3 regions of the Lutibacter holmesii genome follow, and region 2 is predicted to be linked to each of the others. Evidence: riboswitches for the same ligand, from Rfam matches in the RefSeq annotation. Region 2 holds a riboswitch; each other region holds the start of a gene.
The links. A riboswitch is a leader RNA that binds a small molecule or an ion and turns the genes downstream of it on or off. The one in region 2 is predicted to bind S-adenosylmethionine.

Region 1: another riboswitch for S-adenosylmethionine. It lies ahead of ACFQ5N_RS00300 (homocysteine S-methyltransferase family protein); the one in region 2 lies ahead of ACFQ5N_RS01065 (hypothetical protein).
Region 3: another riboswitch for S-adenosylmethionine. It lies ahead of thrA (bifunctional aspartate kinase/homoserine dehydrogenase I); the one in region 2 lies ahead of ACFQ5N_RS01065 (hypothetical protein).

What each region holds. Positions count from the first base shown of each region.
Region 1 covers NZ_JBHTMV010000001.1:67,551-75,042, reverse strand. The annotation lists gene metH (methionine synthase) at 1-2,070, opposite strand, end outside; gene ACFQ5N_RS00300 (homocysteine S-methyltransferase family protein) at 2,116-3,117, opposite strand; SAM riboswitch class I at 3,175-3,277, opposite strand; gene ACFQ5N_RS00295 (sensor histidine kinase) at 3,361-5,172, opposite strand; gene ACFQ5N_RS00290 (DUF4202 domain-containing protein) at 5,193-5,777, opposite strand; gene nirD (nitrite reductase small subunit NirD) at 5,802-6,179, opposite strand; gene nirB (nitrite reductase large subunit NirB) at 6,201-7,492, opposite strand, start outside.
Region 2 covers NZ_JBHTMV010000001.1:247,324-254,815, forward strand. The annotation lists gene ACFQ5N_RS01055 (hypothetical protein) at 1-596, opposite strand, end outside; gene ACFQ5N_RS01060 (hypothetical protein) at 795-1,046, opposite strand; gene ACFQ5N_RS01065 (hypothetical protein) at 1,050-1,652, opposite strand; SAM-I-IV-variant riboswitch at 1,710-1,808, opposite strand; gene ACFQ5N_RS01070 (hypothetical protein) at 1,811-2,197, opposite strand; SAM-I-IV-variant riboswitch at 2,258-2,355, opposite strand; gene ACFQ5N_RS01075 (lipocalin-like domain-containing protein) at 2,660-3,088, shown strand; tRNA gene ACFQ5N_RS01080 (tRNA-Ser) at 3,182-3,266, opposite strand; gene ACFQ5N_RS01085 (sulfite exporter TauE/SafE family protein) at 3,367-4,119, shown strand; gene aroC (chorismate synthase) at 4,190-5,239, shown strand; gene ACFQ5N_RS01095 (PepSY-associated TM helix domain-containing protein) at 5,301-5,858, opposite strand; gene ACFQ5N_RS01100 (hypothetical protein) at 5,863-6,387, opposite strand; gene ACFQ5N_RS01105 (glutamate synthase subunit beta) at 6,589-7,492, opposite strand, start outside.
Region 3 covers NZ_JBHTMV010000001.1:26,264-33,755, forward strand. The annotation lists gene ACFQ5N_RS00135 (queuosine precursor transporter) at 1-417, opposite strand, end outside; gene fabD (ACP S-malonyltransferase) at 494-1,381, shown strand; gene ACFQ5N_RS00145 (DM13 domain-containing protein) at 1,499-1,927, shown strand; gene ACFQ5N_RS00150 (O-acetylhomoserine aminocarboxypropyltransferase/cysteine synthase family protein) at 2,325-3,605, shown strand; SAM riboswitch class I at 3,687-3,789, shown strand; gene thrA (bifunctional aspartate kinase/homoserine dehydrogenase I) at 3,883-7,275, shown strand; gene ACFQ5N_RS00160 (trans-sulfuration enzyme family protein) at 7,347-7,492, shown strand, end outside.

The sequences.
Region 1 (7,492 bases), 180 kb from region 2:
CGTTACCTCATCTCTACTTGCATCACCATAAACTTCAATATCATCATTTATAGCATTTGCAGGGAAAATTCCAAAAACAGCTTTTGCTGTTAACAGTTTTTCATTTAAAATTTGAGCTAATAACAGTTTAGCATCACTAAACAAATTAGTGGCTTCTTCACCTACAACCTTATCTTTTAAAATTGCAGGATATCTTCCTGCCAATTCCCAAGTTCTAAAAAATGGTGTCCAATCAATATAATCAACTAATTTAGTTAAATCAAAATCTTCAAAAACCTGAATTCCTTCAAAATTAGGTTTTGTAATAATTGACGTTTCCCAATCTATGTTGAATTTATTTTTACGAGCATCAGCTAAAGAAACATATTCTTTTTTACTTGATCTGTTTGCAAAACCTTCACGAACTTTTACATAATCAGCTTTAATATCGCCAACATATTTTTGGTTGGTTCTTTTATTTAATAAATCTCCAACCACAGTTACAGCTCTTGATGCATCGTGCACGTGAACTACAGCATTTTTATATTGCGTATCTATTTTAACGGCGGTATGAGCTTTTGAAGTTGTTGCACCTCCAATTAATAAAGGGACTTCAAAATTTTGACGCTCCATTTCCTTAGCTAAATACACCATTTCATCTAAACTAGGTGTAATTAAACCACTTAAACCAATAGCATCAACATTTTCATCTTTTGCTGCTTGAATAATTTTTTCTGGAGCTACCATTACTCCTAAATCTACTACATCATAATTATTACAACCCAACACAACACCTACAATATTTTTACCAATATCGTGCACATCTCCTTTTACAGTTGCCAATAAAATTTTTCCGTTTGACTGACTATCACCTCCTTTGTCTAATTCAATAAAAGGCAACAAGTAAGCAACAGCTTTTTTCATAACACGAGCAGATTTCACTACCTGTGGTAAAAACATTTTACCTGAACCAAATAAATCTCCAACAACATTCATCCCAATCATTAAGTTACCTTCAATAACTTCTATTGGCTTTGAAGCTTCTAATCTTGCTTCTTCTACATCTTCAACAATATATTCATCTAAACCTTTTACTAAAGCATGTGTAATACGCTCTTGCAATGGTTTTTGCCTCCAACTTAAATCAACTTTACGCTCTTTTGATGTGCTTACTACACTTTCGGCAAAATCTAATAAACGTTCGGTAGCATCTTCTCTTCTATCTAAAATAACATCTTCAACATGTTCTAATAAATCCTTTGGAATATCATCATAAACTTCCAACATGGCAGGATTTACAATTCCAATATTCATACCTGCTTTAATTGCATAATATAAAAATACCGAATGCATTGCCTCACGTACTGCATTGTTTCCTCTAAAAGAAAAAGATACATTACTTACACCTCCACTAACATTAACGTTTGGCAAATTCTCGCGAACCCAACGAGTAGCTTCAATAAAATCTATCGCATTTCTTCTGTGCTCTTCCATTCCGGTTGCAACAGGAAATATATTTAAGTCAAAAATTATATCTTCCGAAGGGAAACCTACTTTATCAACCAAAACATCGTACGACCGTTTTGCTATTTCTATTCTTCTATCATAGTTATCAGCTTGCCCAACTTCATCAAAAGCCATTACAATAACAGCTGCACCGTACATTTTTATTTTTTTGGCATGCTCAATAAACTGCGCTTCTCCTTCTTTTAAACTAATAGAATTCACTACACATTTACCTTGCGCAACTTGTAAACCAGCTTCAATAATATCCCACTTAGAGCTATCTACCATAATAGGCACACGAGCAATATCTGGTTCAGCAGCAATTAAATTCATAAAACGAACCATTGCTTCTTTTCCATCTAGCAAACCATCGTCCATATTTATGTCAATAATTTGCGCACCACCATCTACTTGATGACGAGCAATTGCTAGCGCTTCATCAAATTTCTCTTCTTTTATCAATCGTAAAAACTTACGAGAACCGGCAACATTGGTACGTTCTCCAACATTTATAAAATTACTTTCTGGAGTAATTACTAAAGGCTCAAGTCCTGATAGTTTTAAATATTTTTTTTCTGAATTCATTCTAATAAGTATGAGATTCTGAATCAAGTTCAGAATGACGAAAATTTAATTTTTTGAATCAACTTTACGAGGCTCAAAATCTTCAGCCACCTCTGCAATTGCTTTTATATGTGCTGGAGTTGTTCCGCAACATCCACCAATAATATTTATCAACCCTTTTTCTAAGTATTCTTTTATTTGGCCAGCCATTTGATCTGGAGTTTCATCGTATTCACCAAAAGCATTTGGTAATCCTGCATTTGGATGTGCAGACACTCCAAACTCCGCTTTTTGAGATAACACTTCTAAATGTGGTGTTAATTGTTTTGCTCCTAAAGCACAATTAAATCCAACTGTTAATAAAGGAATGTGTGAAACTGAAATTAAAAATGCTTCTGCAGTTTGACCAGATAAGGTTCTTCCACTTGCATCTGTAATTGTTCCACTTAACATTATTGGAATATCTATATTTCTTTCAGATTTCACTTCTTCAATAGCAAATAAGGCTGCTTTTGCATTTAACGTATCAAAAACAGTTTCAACCAACAATATATCAACACCACCATCAATTAACGCTTCAACTTGCTGTTTGTATGCAACTCTTAAATCGTCAAAAGTTACCGCTCTAAAACCTGGGTCATTTACATCTGGAGACATACTTGCCGTACGGTTTGTTGGTCCAATTGAACCAGCAACAAAACGAGGTTTATTTGGATTTTTGGCCGTGTATTCATCAGCTACTTCTTTGGCAATTTTAGCTGATTCAAAATTCAATTCATATACATAATCTTCCATTTCATAATCAGCCATTGCAATGGTTGTACTTGAAAATGTATTGGTTTCAATAATATCAGCTCCCGCTTCTAAATATTTCCCGTGAATGGTTTTAATAGCTTCAGGTTGGGTAATTGAAAGCATATCATTATTTCCTTTTACTGAAACATTGAAATCTTTAAATTTTTCACCTCTATAATCTTCTTCAGTAAATTTATACTGTTGAATCATAGTTCCCATAGCTCCGTCAAGAACAAGGATTTTATTTTTTAATGTATTTCGGATATCTTCCATTTTGTTGTTTTTACATAAACAGTCGGAAGTTATTAAGTGGCATTACTATAAAAGTAGGTGTTATCTGTCCATTTTAATGGTAGAACGTAGCACCTTCTTTAGCTTTAAAGGGTTGCTAAGGCTTCAACAGGTCTATTCCCTCAGCCTTTCTTAATAACTAATTAAGTATGTTTATGAACTTTGTGCAAATAAACGGCATATTCTTTTGAATTACAAACAACTGTTCTATAATATTCAAGAATTTCACAAGTTTATATTAATTGTAATACGCGTTCCATTATTTTTTGAAGAATTGATAAAAATTCGCCCATTCACATAACTTATTCGTTCTTTCATAAAAAACAATCCCATTCCGGCTTCACTCTTTTCGGCTAATAATTTTTCTGCATCAAAACCTTTCCCATCATCATCAATTACAATGCTTAAAACTTGATTGGAATGACTAATTGAAACCAAAATATAATTGGCTTCGGCATATTTTAATGAATTATTTACAGCTTCTTGAACAACTCTATATAAATTGGTTTCTACCAAAGAGTCAAACCTACCTTTAAAATCGGTTTTATTTTCAAAGAAAATTTCTTTTCCAGTAAAGCTAGCCAAACGCTCTGTTAGTTTTTGAATTGTAGGCACAATACCATAGTCAACCAACTCAGGAGGTGTTAAATTAAACGTAACTGCACGCACTTCTTTAATTAAATTCCCTAACAATTCTTTTAGTTTACTTACTTTAACAGCTGTTCCTTCAACATTTTTAGCATTAATAGATTCTATATTAAATTTTAAAGCCGTTAACATTTGCCCAATGCCGTCGTGAATATCTTTTGCAATTCGCTTTCTCTCCTCTTCTTGCGCCTCAACAATTTGACTTGCTTGTGTTTTTTGACGATTTACTTGCTCTGTAAAACGCTCTTCATTTAAAATATCAATTTCACTTTGTGACTCTTTTCGTTTTGTTATGTCTGTACATAAAATTAAAACCTGCTGGTTATTTCTCAATTGATTCATTGGAATTATAGACATTTCCAACCACAAACTTTGATTTTTCTTGGTTGCCATTTCTAACTCACCAACCCAAATAGATCTTCTTTTACCTTTTAACAACTCTTTTACAGCTTGCTGCTCTTCTCCATCTAACAACAATAATTCTTCTAAATAAGCTTTTTCATCTTTAACGGTATCAATTCCCAATAGCGTTTGAAACTTTTTACTCATATAAACTATTGATCCGTCTTGAGCAACACTTACAAACAACGCTGCATTATCTAATGCATAATTAAGCCCTTTTAATTCTTGTAATGAAGCTTCCTTTGCAATATACAATTCTTCAATTTTTTGAGCTTTATCTTGCGCTTCTTTTCTTGTAGCTATTAAATCTCTAATTACATTTTTTATGTGAATTGAAATTGGCTTAAACAAAAACAGCATTTCAAACAATAAAATTAGAAGAGAAATAACCAGTAAAATATATTCTTTCTGTTTTAACTCTCTAACTTTTTGCTGACTAATTTCATCGTATTTAAATACAATTTCATTCATTTTATTTAAAAAAGGCCCTTCGGATTCTTTTAAACTTGAAATGTATTTTTGAAGTGATTTAGGTGCAGTACCAGGACTTTCAGTAATTAAATAAACAATGGCTTTGCAAGAATTTACAATTTGCTGATGATCTGAATCAATTTCTTTAAACAATGTTATTAATTCAGGGCTACTTTTAGTTAGCTCAGCCAATTCGCTTAATTCATTTTGTAAATTTTGATGCGACACTAAAAACGTTTGGTTACTTTTTTTTATAACCTCAACTATTTTTAGATGCTCACTTTTAGTAGCGCCTAATAAGAACAACGATTCCTTCACCAACTTTTGACTTAACATACGTTGACGCCCAGCAATATTGATAATTCGAGAATCGTTTAACTGAGAATTTAAATGCCTTTGAATTAAAATTTGAGCTACAAATATTGATGCCGCAATTAACAAAAATGCCATTAAATATAACCTTCTAAATTTATAAAAGGTTGAATTATCTAATGATACATTATTTGATTCACTCATAAAAAAAGTTGACCACTAATTTAACTAAGTGCTTTTGTAATTAAAGCTAAAGTAGGTTCTGAAAGCTCTAATTCCAGAGCTGCTTTATGTCCTTTTTCAGACATTTTTTTCCATGTTTTTTGAATAATATCAATCAACTTTTCTTCGGCATATTTTTCAGAAAATTTAGCAAAATAAAATTCTAAAAACACTAAACACACCACATCTTCTAATGTTTGCGTATCTGCATTCTTTTTTAATTGTTTTTTTAACAATAAAAATGCAACCTCATCAATAATTTCTTGAGAATACCCGCATTCTTTTAAAATATCTCCAGCTTTTTTTGCGTGAAAATCTTTCAAATCTTTTCGCCAAGTTAAATACCCAACTCTGTTCATTTCATAAGAATCTCTAGGTATTTCCCATCTACAAATATGCTGACAACAAACCGCTAATTGCAATGCTTCAGATGAATTTGGAGCGAACTTATTTAATTTCTCAGACATTCTTACCGCATACAGTAATTCCTTCGGAAATTCTATTCCATTATACAATTCCTTGTTTGGATCTAATGAATTTGCTTCATTAAATAATTTAATCGCTTTTTTGAATTTTTCTAACTGCATAAGTGGTTTATTAAAAAACCAAATCTATTCAGAAAATCCGATATACACAAAGTTGTCTTCTATTTTCACAGGATAAGTTGCAATTGGAGCCAAATCTCCGTTTAAATTTTCACCCGTTTCTAATGAAAATGTTTTTTTATGCAACGGACAAGCAACTTTGGGAATTCCGGAAGCATCACCAATCATACCACGTGACAATACATTTTCTTTTTTCTCAGGAGATAAATTTTGACACGCGTACCATTTATTTCTTCTTTCAAAATTAAAAACTGCAATTTGCAAATCTTTATATTTTACACAAGCGCCGCCATTTTTAGCAAATTTATCAACCTCTGCAGCCTTAAACCAAACCTTAACGTCACTTTCTTTAACTGTGCTATATTTATTTAAAATTGTATCCATTTTTTTTTAGTTTTGTTTAAATTAATTCCAAGCTGAAGGTTGTTTTTGCTCTCTCATTGGAACAAACACAATATTATCATCTGTTGCTTCAGAATTTACAAAATGTTGAAATCTTGAAACCATATCGTCATTTTCAATAGCTTGTTTCCACTCACATTGGTAAGCATCTACTAAATCTTGCATTTCAGTTTCTAATTCTTTTACAATATTTAAGCTATCATCAATTACTATTTTTTTCAACTGCTCAATTCCACCTTCTAACTTATCTAACCACGTTGAAGTTCGCATTAACGGCGCAGCGGTTCTTATATAATACATAAAAAATCTATCTAAATATTTTATAACCGTTTCATTATCTATTTGTTCAGCTAATAATTGTGCGTGACGAGGAGTTGCTCCACCGTTTCCACCAACATATAAATTCCAACCACCTTCAACAGCTATAATTCCAAAGTCTTTTCCACGAGCCTCAGCACATTCTCTAATACAAGCAGAAACTCCACCTTTAAATTTATGCGGAGAACGCAAACCTTTATACCTACTTTCTAATTCAATGGCAAAACCAACACTATCATCCATACCATACCTACACCACGATGAACCAACACAACTTTTTACAGTTCGTAATGATTTTCCATACGCGTGTCCACTTTCAAAACCAGCATCAATTAGTTCTTTCCAAATTGCAGGTAAATCTTTTAACTGCGCACCAAATAAATCAATTCGCTGACCTCCGGTGATTTTTGTATATAAATTGTATTTTTTTCCAACTTCACCAATTACAATTAATTTTTCTGGTGTAATTTCTCCACCAGGAATTCTTGGCACTACAGAATAAGTTCCGTTACGTTGAATATTTGCTAAAAACTTATCGTTTGAATCTTGAATTACTTCTTCTTTATTAGCTGTATCATTGTACAAACTGGCAAAAATTGAAGCAACTAAAGGCTTACAAATTTCGCAACCATCACCTTTTCCACAAGCATCAACAGCTTCATCAAAAGTTTTTAATTTCTTTACTTTAATTATTCCAAATAATTCCTGACGCGTATATTCAAAATGCTCACAAATTGTCTCTTTTACTTCTTTTCCAAGTGATTTTAATGTTTCATTTACCAAATCAACTACCATTGGCTTACAACCTCCGCAGCCTGTTGTTACTTTGGTTTCTGAAATTACATCAGCCAAATTATTACAACCTCCATCTGTAATTGAAGAGCAAATAGCACCTTTTGTAACACTTTCACAAGAACAAACTTGAGCCTCGTCTGGTAAATCTAAAGCACTACCAAAAGCACCACCTTCTGTTGCAG
Region 2 (7,492 bases):
AAATCCTCTAAAGAAATATCCAAATTAGATGTATCTAATAAAACAAACTTATTGGTTTCCGTGTATGTTCCATTCATGCTATTAATACAAGATATATACGTATCATCTCTTTTAAATACTTCTAACTCAATTTCCATTTCTTGAAATTCCTCCAATAATAATTTATAAAATGTAGAAAAATCCTTGAATAGTTCTGGTGAAATATGTTTTTTAAGTTCTTTTTCTTCATATATCATAAATTTACAGTAATCTTTTTGGATTAAAATTTTATTGATAGGTAATTCAATCTTTCCAAAGTCAAACTCTGATTCATTATTCTCAATCCAGAATTGGTCAGAGTCAGGATAAAAGTAATCTGCTGTTTTAATACAAGACGAATCAGGTGTTAACAAATAAGAAGTATCTCCTTCACCGCGATCAATTAAATCAGAATCAAGAAATACATTATTTATTTCATCCATAATACTGTAATTAGCATCACAATCGCTAAATCTATCATAGGATGCGTTTGAATCTAAATCATTTATTTTATAGCCAAAAATTGCCTCTCTAATATTTTCTTTGAAATATATCTCGACATTTTGGTTATGAGCCACTAATGTTTGGAAAAACTCTTTTAGTTTCATAATATTTAATTTATTAATGCAACATCTTTGTATTGTACTGTTATTTTGTGATTCAATTCAAATGCAAACTTATAGTAAAATGGTAATAAGAAATGAGCTTATTAAAATTAAATAAAAATCCTTGCTTGTATACCATTTTCTACTTTTTATTTAAGCAAATAATTTAATTTAAATATATTCTAAAAAACTTGTCAAACCTACACTTAGTACTCCATAATGTTTAGCTAAGCCAAATCTTAATCTTCCATCAATAATATCTATAAAGTTTGGGTTAAAATTGAGTTTTTCAGGACTTGTTTTTTTTAAGTATTCAATTAATAATATTTGGTATTGCTCTATATAATCGTTATCCCAATTTTCGTAATTAGGAATCTCACGATTATTTTTTTCTCTAGCATTATTTAAAGCGCGTTTGGTCATGTTTTATTGATATTCAGGTAATACCTTTAATTGCTCTATGACTTGATCAATACGTTGACACAAAACTTCATTTTGCTCTTGTAATGCATTCGTATAAATTTCTCGGAGTATTTCTAACCTATCAGAACCAGGTAAGGTCCAAACGCCATATTCACTGATATAAAAGCGATGAGGATTCTTTGCCAAAATCTCGACCTTTTCAGCATCGGTTGCAAAAATATGATGCGCACCACGTATTGCAGGGTATTTAAGTAAGGCTATAAAATGGGTTTTTTGAATAGGTAGGTTATGGGTATCAGGAAGTATCAGAACATAAGGTGCCGTAATATGAAATGAAAAAGGAGCATCCTGGTGACTCCTATAATATTGAATCGTCATAAATTTGAAGTCCTTATCAAAACTGATCAACTGACAGTCCTTAGCTCCGGTTAAATCAAATTGCGTTTGTAAAGAAGGGTTTTCTTTGGTGCAAAGAAAACCTCTCTCTTTAAAACGATCTGTTTCTAAAATGTTGATGTAATTTTTCTGTAGACTTAAATTTCCTACAGTTAGTTTTTTTTCGCTAGTTGCGAAATTCAATTGAATGTTTCTTACAAGTGTTTGCATATTGTAACTATTTATTAAGTGATTAATAGGGTTACATCAAGCCAGAATAAGTGTGTAATTGTTCATCACATTTGAGCTATTGCTCCGCATCTCTGAAACCACCGTGTCGTAAACCTGATCGGTTGGTATCCTCTTTTAGGATTCTTGATGTATGTTGTTTATAATATTCTTGGGTCTATTTCTTTAGATTTTTCAAACATTTTTGTTTCATTGTGATATACAATAACAATTCTGTTTTGTTCCAGTTCATTCATTAAAGAAGTTACAAGTAACTCAATTTCAGATTTGAACTGTTTTTCTTCTAAAGGGAATTTTGGATAATTAATAAAATCTAATTTTAGATGAGGTTCTACTTGACCGCTTAAAATAAGGTCGCATTCAGAAATGCAAGCACTCAAATAAACCTTTCTTTCAGCAATTTGTTGCTGTTGAAATTTCTGAAGAATACCAACAAATTCTGATTTTTGATAAAACTGTTTAGAATAACCGAATTGCATACCAATAGTAACAGTTGCGGTAAAAGTGGGTTTCGTAATAATGTTCATGTTAATTAATGTTTTAATGGTAAAACATTCCGAAAACAAAAAAGCGATACATAAGTGGATATTAAAACATTTTTTTCCTTTGTAATGGCTCATTGTTAAAGCACCTTCGCTTGTTATTGCAGGTTGCTACTTCAATTAAGAAGTTCGTAATGATATTACAAAGTAAGTGTTTATAATTTAAATAAAAAAATTAAAATTTTTTTTTATTGTATAGGCTGTGAATAGGGTCCCACAGCATATAAAGGTGTATGGGGTAAAAAGAAAAATTGCCTAGAAAATTGGGTAGGGGTATTGTTTGAAAGTAAAAAGAACTAGAAATCTTCCAAAGATAATTTTTATATATATTTAAAAAAAGATTGTTTTTTGTTGAAGGGTATATTTTTTTAATTAAAAGATCAAGATGATGACAAATGTCACTAGATTCAATTATAGAGTTGGTTAAATTTATAAAAATAATAGACTATGAAAAAAACAATATTACTAGCGTTAGTGCTTATAGTTAGTGCTTGTTCAAAATCTGATGATACATCATCAGAGGATTCATCAACCATTTTTGGGGAATGGGAATTATATAGCATAGCTGAAGATGGATATGATGAATTAGAAGGTGAAAAAAAATTTCCAACAATCGAGTTTATTTCCCCTGATGCTTTTAGGCAATTATGGTATGATAACGATGACGGTACTGTTACAGATATTATTGGTACTTTCACATTAACAGGTGACATACTTACTTTAACTGAGACTTATTACAATGGAGAATCAGTTTCAAGATCTCCAGATCTATATGTTGATGTTAAAATAACAGAAAAGACTATAACTTGGGGTGATCGATATGATGATGGTTATGATTCGGGTTATGAAACATATCATTTAAGAAGATTAAATTAGCACGTTAGAATAAGTTACAATACATAAATCGTACATTTTTTAAATCAAAAAACCCTAACTTATTGATTACCAATAGTTAGGGTTTTGATTTTGCGGAGAAAGAGGGATTCGAACCCCCGGAGGTGTGACCCTCAACAGTTTTCAAGACTGCCGCATTCGACCACTCTGCCATTTCTCCTTTAGCGGTTGCAAATATATAATGTTTTTTTCTTTAGATAAAATATTTTTACACTTTTTTTTAATATTTTTTCTGTTACTTTTGAACCTCAAATAATTACATGGATTCTATATTAGAAATTATACTTTTAATTGCTGTTGGTTTTGTTGCCGGAGCAATAAATACATTAGCCGGTGGAGGCTCATTATTATCGTTACCGATTCTTATTTTTTTAGGTTTGCCGCCAAATGTGGCAAATGGTACCAATAGAATTGCAATTTTATTTCAAAATATATTTACAACTGCTGGTTTTAAAAGTAAAGGGGTAATCACTTTTCCGTTTAGTATTTATGTTGGAATTTCAGCATTAGTGGGTTCTCTTATTGGTGCACAAATTGCTGTAGATATTAAGGGGGAAACCTTTAATAAAATTTTAGCCATTATTATGGTGGTTATTGTGGTTTACATGATTTTAAAATCTAAGTATAAGCCGGTTCATGATATTGAAAAAACAACGGGTAAACATTTGTGGCTTAGTATCGTGTTGTTCTTTTTTGTTGGTGTTTATGGAGGTTTCATTCAAGCAGGTGTTGGTTTTATTATGTTACTTATTCTATCTTCTGTAAATAATATATCACTAGTAAAAAGTAATGCTATTAAAGTAACTGTTGCCTTAATTTACACGTTTGCTGCGGTTGCCGTATTTGCATATAACGATAAAATTGATTGGAAAGTTGGACTTATTTTAGCAGTTGGAAATGCAGTAGGAGGTTGGCTTGCAAGTAGATGGTCTGTTAAAAAGGGTGATGGTTTGGTTCAAAAGTTTTTAATTGTTATGATTGTAATTATGGCAATTAAATTATGGTTTTTTTAAACTTATTTCAAAGAACAAATCAACCTTCAATAAGATTCTTTTTTTTACATTTGTTGCTTAAATTTATGATATGGCTAATTCATTCGGAAAAATATTTACAATAACAACTTTTGGAGAATCTCATGGCGAAGCTATTGGTGGTGTAATTGATGGTTGTCCTGCAGGAGTAGAACTTGATTTAGAGTTTATTCAAAAAGAAATGGACAGGAGAAAACCTGGTCAGTCTAAAATTGTAACGCAACGTAAAGAACCAGATGCAGTACGTTTTTTATCTGGTATTTTTGAAGGTAAAACAACAGGAACTTCTATAGGGTTTATTATTGAAAATGTGCATCAACGTTCTAATGATTATTCACATATAAAGGACTCTTACAGACCTTCTCACGCAGATTATACTTATGATAAGAAATATGGAAATCGTGACTATAGAGGTGGTGGAAGGACTTCTGCAAGAGAGACTGCAAACTGGGTTGTTGGTGGTGCAGTTGCAAAGCAAGTAATTCCTGATATTAAAATAAACGCATATACGTCTTCAGTTGGTGATTTGTTTTTAGAAAAACCGTATCAAGATTTAGATTTTTCTGAAACAGAAAATAACATTGTTCGTTGTCCTGATGCTGAAGTAGCTAAGGAAATGATTGAAAAAATTGACACAATTAGAAAACAAGGTGATACTATTGGTGGAACCGTAACGTGTGTTATTCAAAATGTTCCTGTAGGTCTTGGTGAACCTATTTTTGATAAATTGCACGCGCAATTAGGAAAAGCAATGCTTTCTATTAATGCTGTAAAAGGTTTTGAATATGGAAGTGGTTTTTGTGGAGCAAAAATGAAAGGGAGTGAGCATAATGATATTTTTAATGAAGATGGAAGCACTAAATCAAATCTTTCTGGAGGTATTCAAGGTGGAATAAGTAATGGAATGGATATTTATTTTCGTGTAGCTTTTAAGCCAGTAGCTACAATTATGCAAGCACAACAAACAATTGATAAAGAAGGTAATATTGTTGAAATGCACGGTAAAGGACGTCACGATCCTTGTGTAGTGCCTAGAGCGGTACCTATTGTAGAAGCAATGGCAGCAATGGTGTTAACAGATTTTATGCTGTTGAATAAATAAGCAAACCTTATAAATAATTAAAAAGAGGTCATTTTGAATTTTTTCAAAATGACCTCTTTTTTTATATGTTTAAGAGTAAGAAAATTAAAGGAATTAAAATACCTAATGCAGTATAAATACCACCTCTTCCTTTTAGTCCTTTTTTACCTTTTACCATAAATAAAGATGTTATTGCAAACAGTATAAGTGCGCCTGCAAATATATCTGAAAACCAGGTCCAAAATCGGTTAGGATTGTAGTGTAAGTAGTTAACTTCATAAAAAATGGGTCTCCTTTTTAAATATTCAGCATATCCTTTTCCGTTGTTAGTATTCACAACAATAGATGAACCTCCTTTTAAAAATATTTTAAGCTTATGTTCACTTGGGTAATAATGTTTTTTATAATTCTCTCTATTGTCAACCTCATCTAGTAAAGTTAAAATATGTTCTTTAATAGAAGCTGTTTTTTCTAAATTTACAGCAGTTGTAAAGCGATTTATTTCAACGGAATAATTTGGGTTCCAATCACTCATATGATTTAAAGCAATTCCAGATAACCCGTAAATAAGGGTGGTTCCAATAAAAAAATAACCAATATCTCTATGAAGGATTCTACTCCATTTTCGCAATTGTTTCATTCAATTATTCTATGGTTGTATGTGAAACATATTGTAATGAATAATTAGAAATATGATCTGTAGAGTCGGCCTTCATTTGATCTCTGTATTGTTGAAGATGTTTCTTTTTACTGTTAAATTGTTCTTCGTTAGATTTTCCTTCAGAATGACTTTTAATATTGTCTTCTTCCATTTTTAATAAATAGGCTTCATCAATTCTTTCTTCTAATACAACTCCAGTTACAGTAATTTCACTACCCATTAAAGCTTCATCAAATCTTTCTTCTGAAAAAATATGTGCATCACCATCATCTGTAACTAAAAGAATTTTTTTACCTCCGTGTTTACAAACGTGATCTACAATTCCTTGAACTTTTATTTCTTTGCTTACAAAATCACCTGCTTTTGTATCAAATTCACCTAATGTTATTATTGGTGTTTCAACAATTTCTGCTGTTTCTAATTTTACAGAATTCTCTTCTTTCTTTGTATCAGTTTTACAAGAAAACATACATAAACTAATTGTAATTAGTACTAAAATTTTTTTCATGGTTGTATTTTTAATAATCAATTGAGTTAAAATATAGCTACTAAGTTAGTTGTGTTTTCAATTAAAAATAATGATTAATGTCAGTTATATTAAAATTGGTTAATTGTTGTGTTTTGATAGAATGAAAATTTCAACGTTTTTTTAGTTTTGAACAAAAAAAAGGGAGCATAAAGCTCCCTTTTATATTTATTTTGTAAATAATTACATAGGTGGTAAATCGCCATTTCCTTTGGTAGGTAAATTGCTATAACCCATTAAATATTCATCTACTTTTCTTGCAGCTTCTCTTCCTTCAGAAATAGCCCAAACAATTAAACTTTGTCCTCTACGCATATCACCAGCAGTAAATATTTTTGGAATATTAGTTTGGTATTCTACGGTAGTAGCTTTGTAATTGCTTCTAAAATCTGTTTCAATTCCTAATTGATCACTTAACGTAGCTTCTGGTCCTGTAAAACCTAAAGCTAATAGCGCTAAGTCACAAGGCCATTCTTTTTCACTACCTTCAATTTCAATTAATTGAGGTCTTTGACCAGGAACCATTTTCCATTCAACATTTACTGTTTTTAACGCTATTAAATCACCTTTTTCATTGGTAATAAATTCTTTGGTGTTAATTAACCAGTTTCTATCACAACCTTCTTTATGAGAAGAAGATGTTTTTAGCTTTAACGGCCAGTAAGGCCAAGGAGTTGAAGGGCTTCTTTGTCCTGGTGGTTTTGGCATAATTTCAAAGTTAGTCACAGATTTTGCACCGTGTCTGTTTGAAGTACCAACACAATCAGATCCTGTATCTCCACCACCAATAACAATTACGTGTTTGTCTGTAGCTAATACTTGGTCTTTTACTTCTTTTCCTAAAACAACTTTTGTTTGTTGTGTTAAAAAGTCCATTGCTTGCACAACACCTTTACTTTCAGACCCTTGAATAGGTAATCCTCTTTTTTGCGTTGCACCACCACATAAAACAATTGCTTTGAATTTTTTCAAATCTTCAATTGGGTAATTTACACCAACATTTGTATTTGTTTTAAATATGATTCCTTCTTTTTCAAGAATTGCAATTCGTCTATCAATAATTCCTTTTTCTAATTTAAAGTTTGGA
Region 3 (7,492 bases), 220 kb from region 2:
AAATATTCTAATATCTACAAACTGTGCAAATAGGTAAGCCAACATAGAGGCTAAAACGGCAATAGGAGAAAGCCCAAAAACTTTTGTGAATAAGACATTGTTAACAGGAGAGCTATCAATTGCAGGAGTGTAATTTGCTAATAATACAATTCCCATAGAAAAAAATGAAGCAAATATACCCGAAATTACAACTTGGTTAGCTTTCTTTTTACCATAAATTTCAGAAATGATGTCGGTAATTAAAAAGGTTATAGGGTAAGGTAAAATACCAACAGATAATTCAAAACGAAACCAACCAAACGGGTTCCAGTAAAAGAATTTTTGAAAAATTAAATTTGAAGCAACCAAAGCAGCAATAAACATGGAGGCTAAAATTAAATAAATAGTAAATGCTTCTGATTTTAGTTTTGAATTCATTTGTAGTATATTAACACGAATATAGTAAATTATTACTATTTTTGCCTTTTCAAATTTTAACAGAAACAAATACAATATGAAGGCATATATTTTTCCAGGTCAAGGAGCTCAATTCTCAGGAATGGGCTTAGATTTATATAATAATTCGCCGTTAGCGCAAGAATTGTTTGACAAGGCAAATAAAATTTTAGGGTTCAATATTACAGATATTATGTTTGAAGGAACTGCTGATGAGTTGAAACAAACAAAAGTAACACAGCCAGCAATTTTTTTACATTCAGTAATTTTAGCAAAAGTTTTAGGTGATGATTTTAAACCAGAAATGGTTGCAGGTCATTCTTTAGGTGAACTTTCTGCATTGGTGGCAAATGATGTTTTAACTTTTGAAGATGGCTTGAAATTAGTATCTAAAAGAGCTTTAGCTATGCAAAAGGCTTGTGAAGTTCAAGAATCTACTATGGCAGCTGTTTTAGGTTTAGAAGACGCTGTTGTTGAAGAAATTTGTGCAAGTGTTGATGGTGTTGTGGTTGCTGCAAACTACAATTGTCCTGGGCAATTAGTAATTTCTGGAGAGATTTCAGCAATTGATAAAGCTTGTGAATTATTAACAGAAAAAGGAGCAAGACGCGCTTTAAAATTACCTGTAGGTGGGGCGTTTCACTCTCCATTAATGGAACCTGCACGTGAAGAATTAGCTGCTGCAATTGAAGCAACAATTTTTAGTGAGCCTACTTGCCCAGTTTATCAAAATGTTGTGGCAAAAGCAGTAACAAGTCCTGCAGAAATTAAAGAAAATTTAATTTCTCAATTAACAGCACCAGTACGTTGGACACAATGTGTACAAGCGATGATTGCTGATGGTGGTACAGAGTTTGTTGAAGTTGGTCCAGGTAAAGTATTACAAGGGTTAATGCGTAAAATAGATAGATCTGTTGCTGCAAGCGGAGCATCTTTTTCTGCATAAAAAAAACTTATAAAAATTTATAGCCTCTGACTTGTCAGAGGCTTTTTTTTTGAAATTAATTGGTGTGTTTTGTAAGTAATGAGCGTTAGCGTAGACTAAAAAGTGAAAATAGATACAATGAGAAAAATAGTTACATTACTTTTTTTAGGTTTTTTATTAGTGAGTTGCACTACTAATGATGATGATTTAAGTTTAGATGCGAACGCTGAAATACTGATAGAAGAAGCAGAGAATTCAACTACTGTTTTATTTTCAGGTGATTTTGTTTCTGCAGCACATCCAACTTCAGGAATGGCAACAGTGAGTAGTGACGGTTCTACGTTAAATTTCACCAATTTTAAAACAGACGATGGTCCTAAATTATTGGTATATTTATCTACAGATCCGAACGCTTCGGAATTTGTTGATTTGGGTGATTTAAAAGGGATTGAAGGTGATTATTCTTATGCAATTCCAGAAGGAACAGATATTGTAAAGTATAAATTTGTGAATATTTGGTGTGTAGATTTTTCAGTAGGTTTTGGTCATGCTGAATTAAAAAATTAAGTAACAATTGTTGCGTATTAAAAAAAAGTAGTTACATTTGTAGCAGTAAAAAACGAAAAAATGACAATTAAGTTTAATAAAATGCGTAGAATGATGTGTAAAATTTACACTGAGGCTGCTATTGTTTAAAACTTAATAACATAAACATATAGGAACCTCTGAGAAATCAGAGGTTTTTTTTTACAAATATAATTAAAAAATGAAGTTTACTTTCCAAAAATCAATGACAAACCAAGGTATAATGTGTATGCGAATGATGCGTAACACAATGATATGGTATTGCCAAAAATAAATGGAAATTAAAATCTAAATAGATAAAAGTCCCTTTGGTAATACCTAAAACCAAAGGGACTTTTTTATTTAAATTTTAAAAAAACATAGACAAAAAAATACAATTATGAGTACTCAAAATATTTCAACACAAGCATTACACGCAGGACACGACACAAACGACACATTAGGAACAAGAGCAGTTCCAATTTACCAATCATCATCATACGTGTTTGATGATACAGAACACGCGGCTAATTTATTTTCATTAAAAGAATTAGGGTTTATTTATACACGATTAAATAACCCAACAAATGATATTTTACAAAAACGTTTAGCCGCAATTGAAGGCGGTATTGGAGCCGTTGTATTTGCATCTGGAACGTCAGCTATTTCTACAGGATTATTAACCTTATTAAAAGCAGGAGATCATATTGTTGCTTCAAGTAGTTTATACGGTGGAACATACACATTGTTAAGTGTAACATTGCCAAGATTGGGAATTACAACTACGTTTGTTGATGCTTCTAATCCTGAAAATTTTAAAAATGCAGTACAAGACAATACAAGAGCATTTTTTGTAGAATCTTTAGGGAATCCAAAATTAGATGTGCTAGATATTGAAGCTATTGCAGCACATTCAAAAGCAGCTGGCGTACCTTTTATTGTTGATAATACAGTAGCAAGTCCGGCGTTATTAAATCCAATTAAGCATGGTGCTAATTTAGTAATTCATTCATTAACAAAATATATTGGCGGACAAGGAAATTCTTTAGGAGGAGCCATTATTGATGCTGGTACTTTTGATTGGACCAATGGAAAATTTCCTGAGTTTACTGAGCCATCGGCAGGATACCACGGTTTGGTTTATAGTGAAGCTTTAGGAGCAGCAGCATTTACGTTTAAATTAATTTTAGAAGGATTGCGTGATTTTGGAGGAGCTTTAAGCCCGTTCAATGCGTTTCAAATAATTCAAGGATTAGAAACCTTACCAGTACGTATCAAACAGCACAGTGCAAATGCATTAGAATTGGCGCAATGGTTAGAAAGTAGAGAAGAAGTTGCTTGGGTAAATTATCCTGGTTTAGAAAGTAGTAAGTACAATGCTTTAGCTAAAAAATATTTACCTAAGGGGCAAAGCGGATTGGTAACTTTTGGTTTAAAAGGTGGTTTTGAAGCTGCTAAAAAAGTAACTGATGCAACTAAAATATTTTCGTTATTAGCAAATATTGGTGATACCAAATCATTAATAATTCATCCGGCAAGCACAACACATCAACAATTAACTGAAGAGCAGCAAGTATCTTCAGGTGTTACACAAGATTTAATTAGATTATCAGTTGGTTTAGAAGATGTTGAAGATTTAAAAAACGATTTAAAAGAAGCGTTTGTAAAAGCAAGTGAATAAGAAGGTTAATTTATTAAAAAACTATTGTACGAGAAATTTTTATTGCGTTAATTTGCAATCAGTTCATAAACTTATTGACTATTGTTATCAAGAAAGGCAGAGGGAATAGACCCGTTGAAGCCTTAGCAACCCTTTGTTTTTATAAAGAAGGTGCTAAATTCTACCCATTACGGATAGATAACTTAACGAAATTACTTCAAGTGATTTTCTGCATTTCTCATAACAATAATTTTTTAAGTACAAACAAGCCTGAAAAGGAAGTTATTTTAAATAATTATTGATGAATCAATTAAAACACATAACCCTCACTAATTTTATTTCTGAAAAAGGAATAAAAAATGAACGTATTCAACTTTCCTACGAAGTGTTTGGAAAGGAGTTGCATTCTGCGCCTATAATTTTGGTAAATCATGCATTAACTGGTAACAGTAATGTGGCTGGTGAAAATGGTTGGTGGATTGATGTTGTTGGTGAAAACAGAGTAATTGATACCAATTTTTATACAATAATTTCATTCAATATTCCTGGGAATGGATACGATGGTTTTGTAATTGAAAATTACAAAGATTTTGAAGCACGTGATATGGCAAACATCTTTTTATTAGGGTTAAAAGCTTTAAAAATTGATGGATTGTATGCCTTAATTGGTGGTTCTTTAGGTGGTGGAATTGCCTGGGAAATGGCAGTGATAAACCCTAATATTACAAAACATTTAGTGTTAGTGGCAACCGATTGGAAATCTACAGATTGGTTAATTGCAAACTGTCAAATTCAAGAGCAATTTTTAACAAATTCAAGCAATCCTGTGCATGATGCACGTATGCACGCTATGTTGTGTTACAGAACTCCTGAGTCATTTAAAGAACGTTTTCATCGTTCAAAAAATAATGATTTAGAGATTTTTAATGTAGAAAGTTGGTTGTTACATCACGGGAAAAAATTGCAGGAGCGTTTTCAGTTGTCAGCATATAAATTAATGAACCAACTGTTAAGATCTATTGATGTTACAAAAGGTAGAGATGCACACGTGTTAGATAGTATTAAAGCTAATATTCATATTGTAGGTGTTGATTCAGATTTGTTTTTTACGGCTGAAGAAAATAAAGAAACACACAAAAAATTGGCTTTAACGCATCCAAATGTTACGTACAATGAAATTAATTCGGTACACGGACACGATGCATTTTTAATAGAATACAAGCAATTAGGAAAAATTATAGAACCTATTTTTAATAAAAGTTCTAAAAATAAAAATATGAAAGTAGTAAAGTTTGGAGGGAAATCGTTAGCAAACGGTAAAGGTTTAAATAGTGTTTTAGATATTATTGAAACTAAAATTAAAAATAACGAAAAAATAGCTGTTGTTGTTTCAGCAAGAGGTAAAACTACCGATCATTTAGAGTCTATTTTAGAAAAAGCAAAAAGTAGTTTGCCTTATATAGAAGAATTTGAATTGGTGAAAAATTACCAATTAGATGCAGCTGCTGATGTTGATTTATCTGCAGAGTTTCAACTGTTAGATGAAATATTTAGAGGGGTAAATTTATTAGGTGATTATAGCCAAAAAGTAAAAGATCAAGTACTTTCGCAAGGAGAACTAATGGCGGCAAAAACAATTGCATTTTTGTTAAATAAGCAAGGAGTAAATGCTACGGTTGCAGATACAAGACAATTGATTAGAACAAACAATCAGTTTGGAAACGCTCAGCCTTTTGAAACAACTTCTGAAGAAAATGTAGTTGAATATTTTAGAACCCAGCCTGAAAATACTACGCAAATTATTACCGGTTTTATTGGTTCAAGTTTGCAAGGTGAAACAACTACTTTAGGAAGAAATGGAAGTAATTATACAGCTTCATTAATTGCCAACTTTTTAAATGCTGCTGAATTTCAAAATTACACGCACGTCGATGGAGTTTACACGGCAAACCCTGATTTGGTGGAGAATGCTCAAAAAATTGAAAAGTTAAGTTATCAAGAAGCCAATGAAATGGCCAACTTTGGAGCAAATATTTTACATGCAAAAACAATTATTCCATTAATTGAAAAAAATATTCCGTTAAGAATATTAAATACGTTTAATAATGATAATACAGGAACGCTTATAGGCTCTGAAACAGAACGTGGAGGAATTAAATCTTTGTCTGTTGATCAAGATGTGGCTTTGGTAAATTTAATTGGTAGAGGTTTATTAGGTAAAGTTGGTGTAGACGGTCGAATTTTTGGTGCTTTAGGAAAAGAGAAAATTAGCGTGAGTATTATTTCGCAAGGTTCTTCAGAAAGAGGAATTGGGTTTATTGTTGATGCGAAAGACGGATATAAAGCTAAAAAAGTTTTAGAAGAAGAGTTTAAAAATGAGTTTCAAAATAAAGATGTAAGTCAAATATATGTAACTGAAAATGTGTCGGTTATTTCAATTGTTGGGCAAAGTTTACATTCTTTCAATCAACCATACAGCGCATTAATTAAAAACCATATTACACCAATATTAATTAATAATACGGTTACTGGAGAAAATGTATGTTTGGTTGTAAAACAAACCGATTTAAACAAAGCGGTAAATGTGGTACACGGTGAAATTTTTGGAGTTTCAAAAAATATAAACATAGCTGTTTTTGGAAAAGGATTGGTTGGCGGAACGTTAATTAACCAAATTTTAAAGAGTAAAGAAACTATTATAAAAAGAAAGAACATTAACTTAAATATTTTTGCAGTTGCTAACTCGTCAAAAGTATTATTGAATAAAAATGGTGTTTCAGAAAGTTGGGAAAATGATTTGAAAGAGGCTACCGTTGAAAACAATGTTCAAACAATTATTAATTACGCAGAGGAAAATCATTTAGAAAATTTAATTGCTGTTGACAATACAGCAAATAGTGCTTTTGTTCAAAATTATATTGATTTGGTTGAAAACGGATTCGATTTAATTTCGTCAAATAAAATTGCAAATACTTTAGACTATGAGTTTTATAAAGAGTTGCGTAAAAAATTAAAAGAGAATAAAAAAGCATATTTATACGAAACCAATGTTGGCGCAGGTTTGCCATTAATTGATACCATAAAATTATTGCATGATTCAGGTGAAAATATCACACAAATTAGAGGTGTATTCTCTGGTTCATTAAGTTATTTATTTAACAATTTTTCAGTGCAAGACAGGCCTTTTAGTGAAGTGTTAAAAGAAGCAATTGAAAATGGGTATACAGAACCTGATCCGCGTGAAGATTTATGTGGAAACGATGTTGGACGTAAATTATTAATTTTAGCACGTGAACTTGACTTGCAAAATGAGTTTGAAGATGTAAAAATTGAAAATTTAATTCCTGAAGATTTAAGAGAAGGTTCTTCGGAAGAATTTTTAGGGAAATTAGCAGAAATGAATGCGCCTTATAAGGCAATAAAAGATGCACAAAAAGAAGGTCACGTATTAAGATATATTGGTGATTTGTCAGGAGATTTACAGCAAGATAAAGGTGTGTTAGAAGTAAAATTAATTTCAGTTCCTGCAAATAGTGCTTTGGGTCAAATTCAAGGTGCCGATGCAATTTTTGAAGTATTTACAGAATCATACGGAGAAAAACCAATTGTTATTCAAGGTGCCGGAGCCGGAGCAGCAGTTACCGCAAGAGGTGTATTTGGAGATATTTTACGATTGGCAGAAAAAAATTAAACATAAAAACAATAAACCTCACAGGTTTTAAAACTTGTAAGGTTTAAAATTAACTAACAACTACTTACTAAATGGATCATAAAAATTTTGAAACAGAAGCAATACGTACGCAAATTGAACGATCTCAATTTCAAGAACATACAACACCAATGTATGTAACTTCAAGCTTTGTATTTGATGATGCTGAAGATATGAGAGCTTCATTTACTGAAGAAAA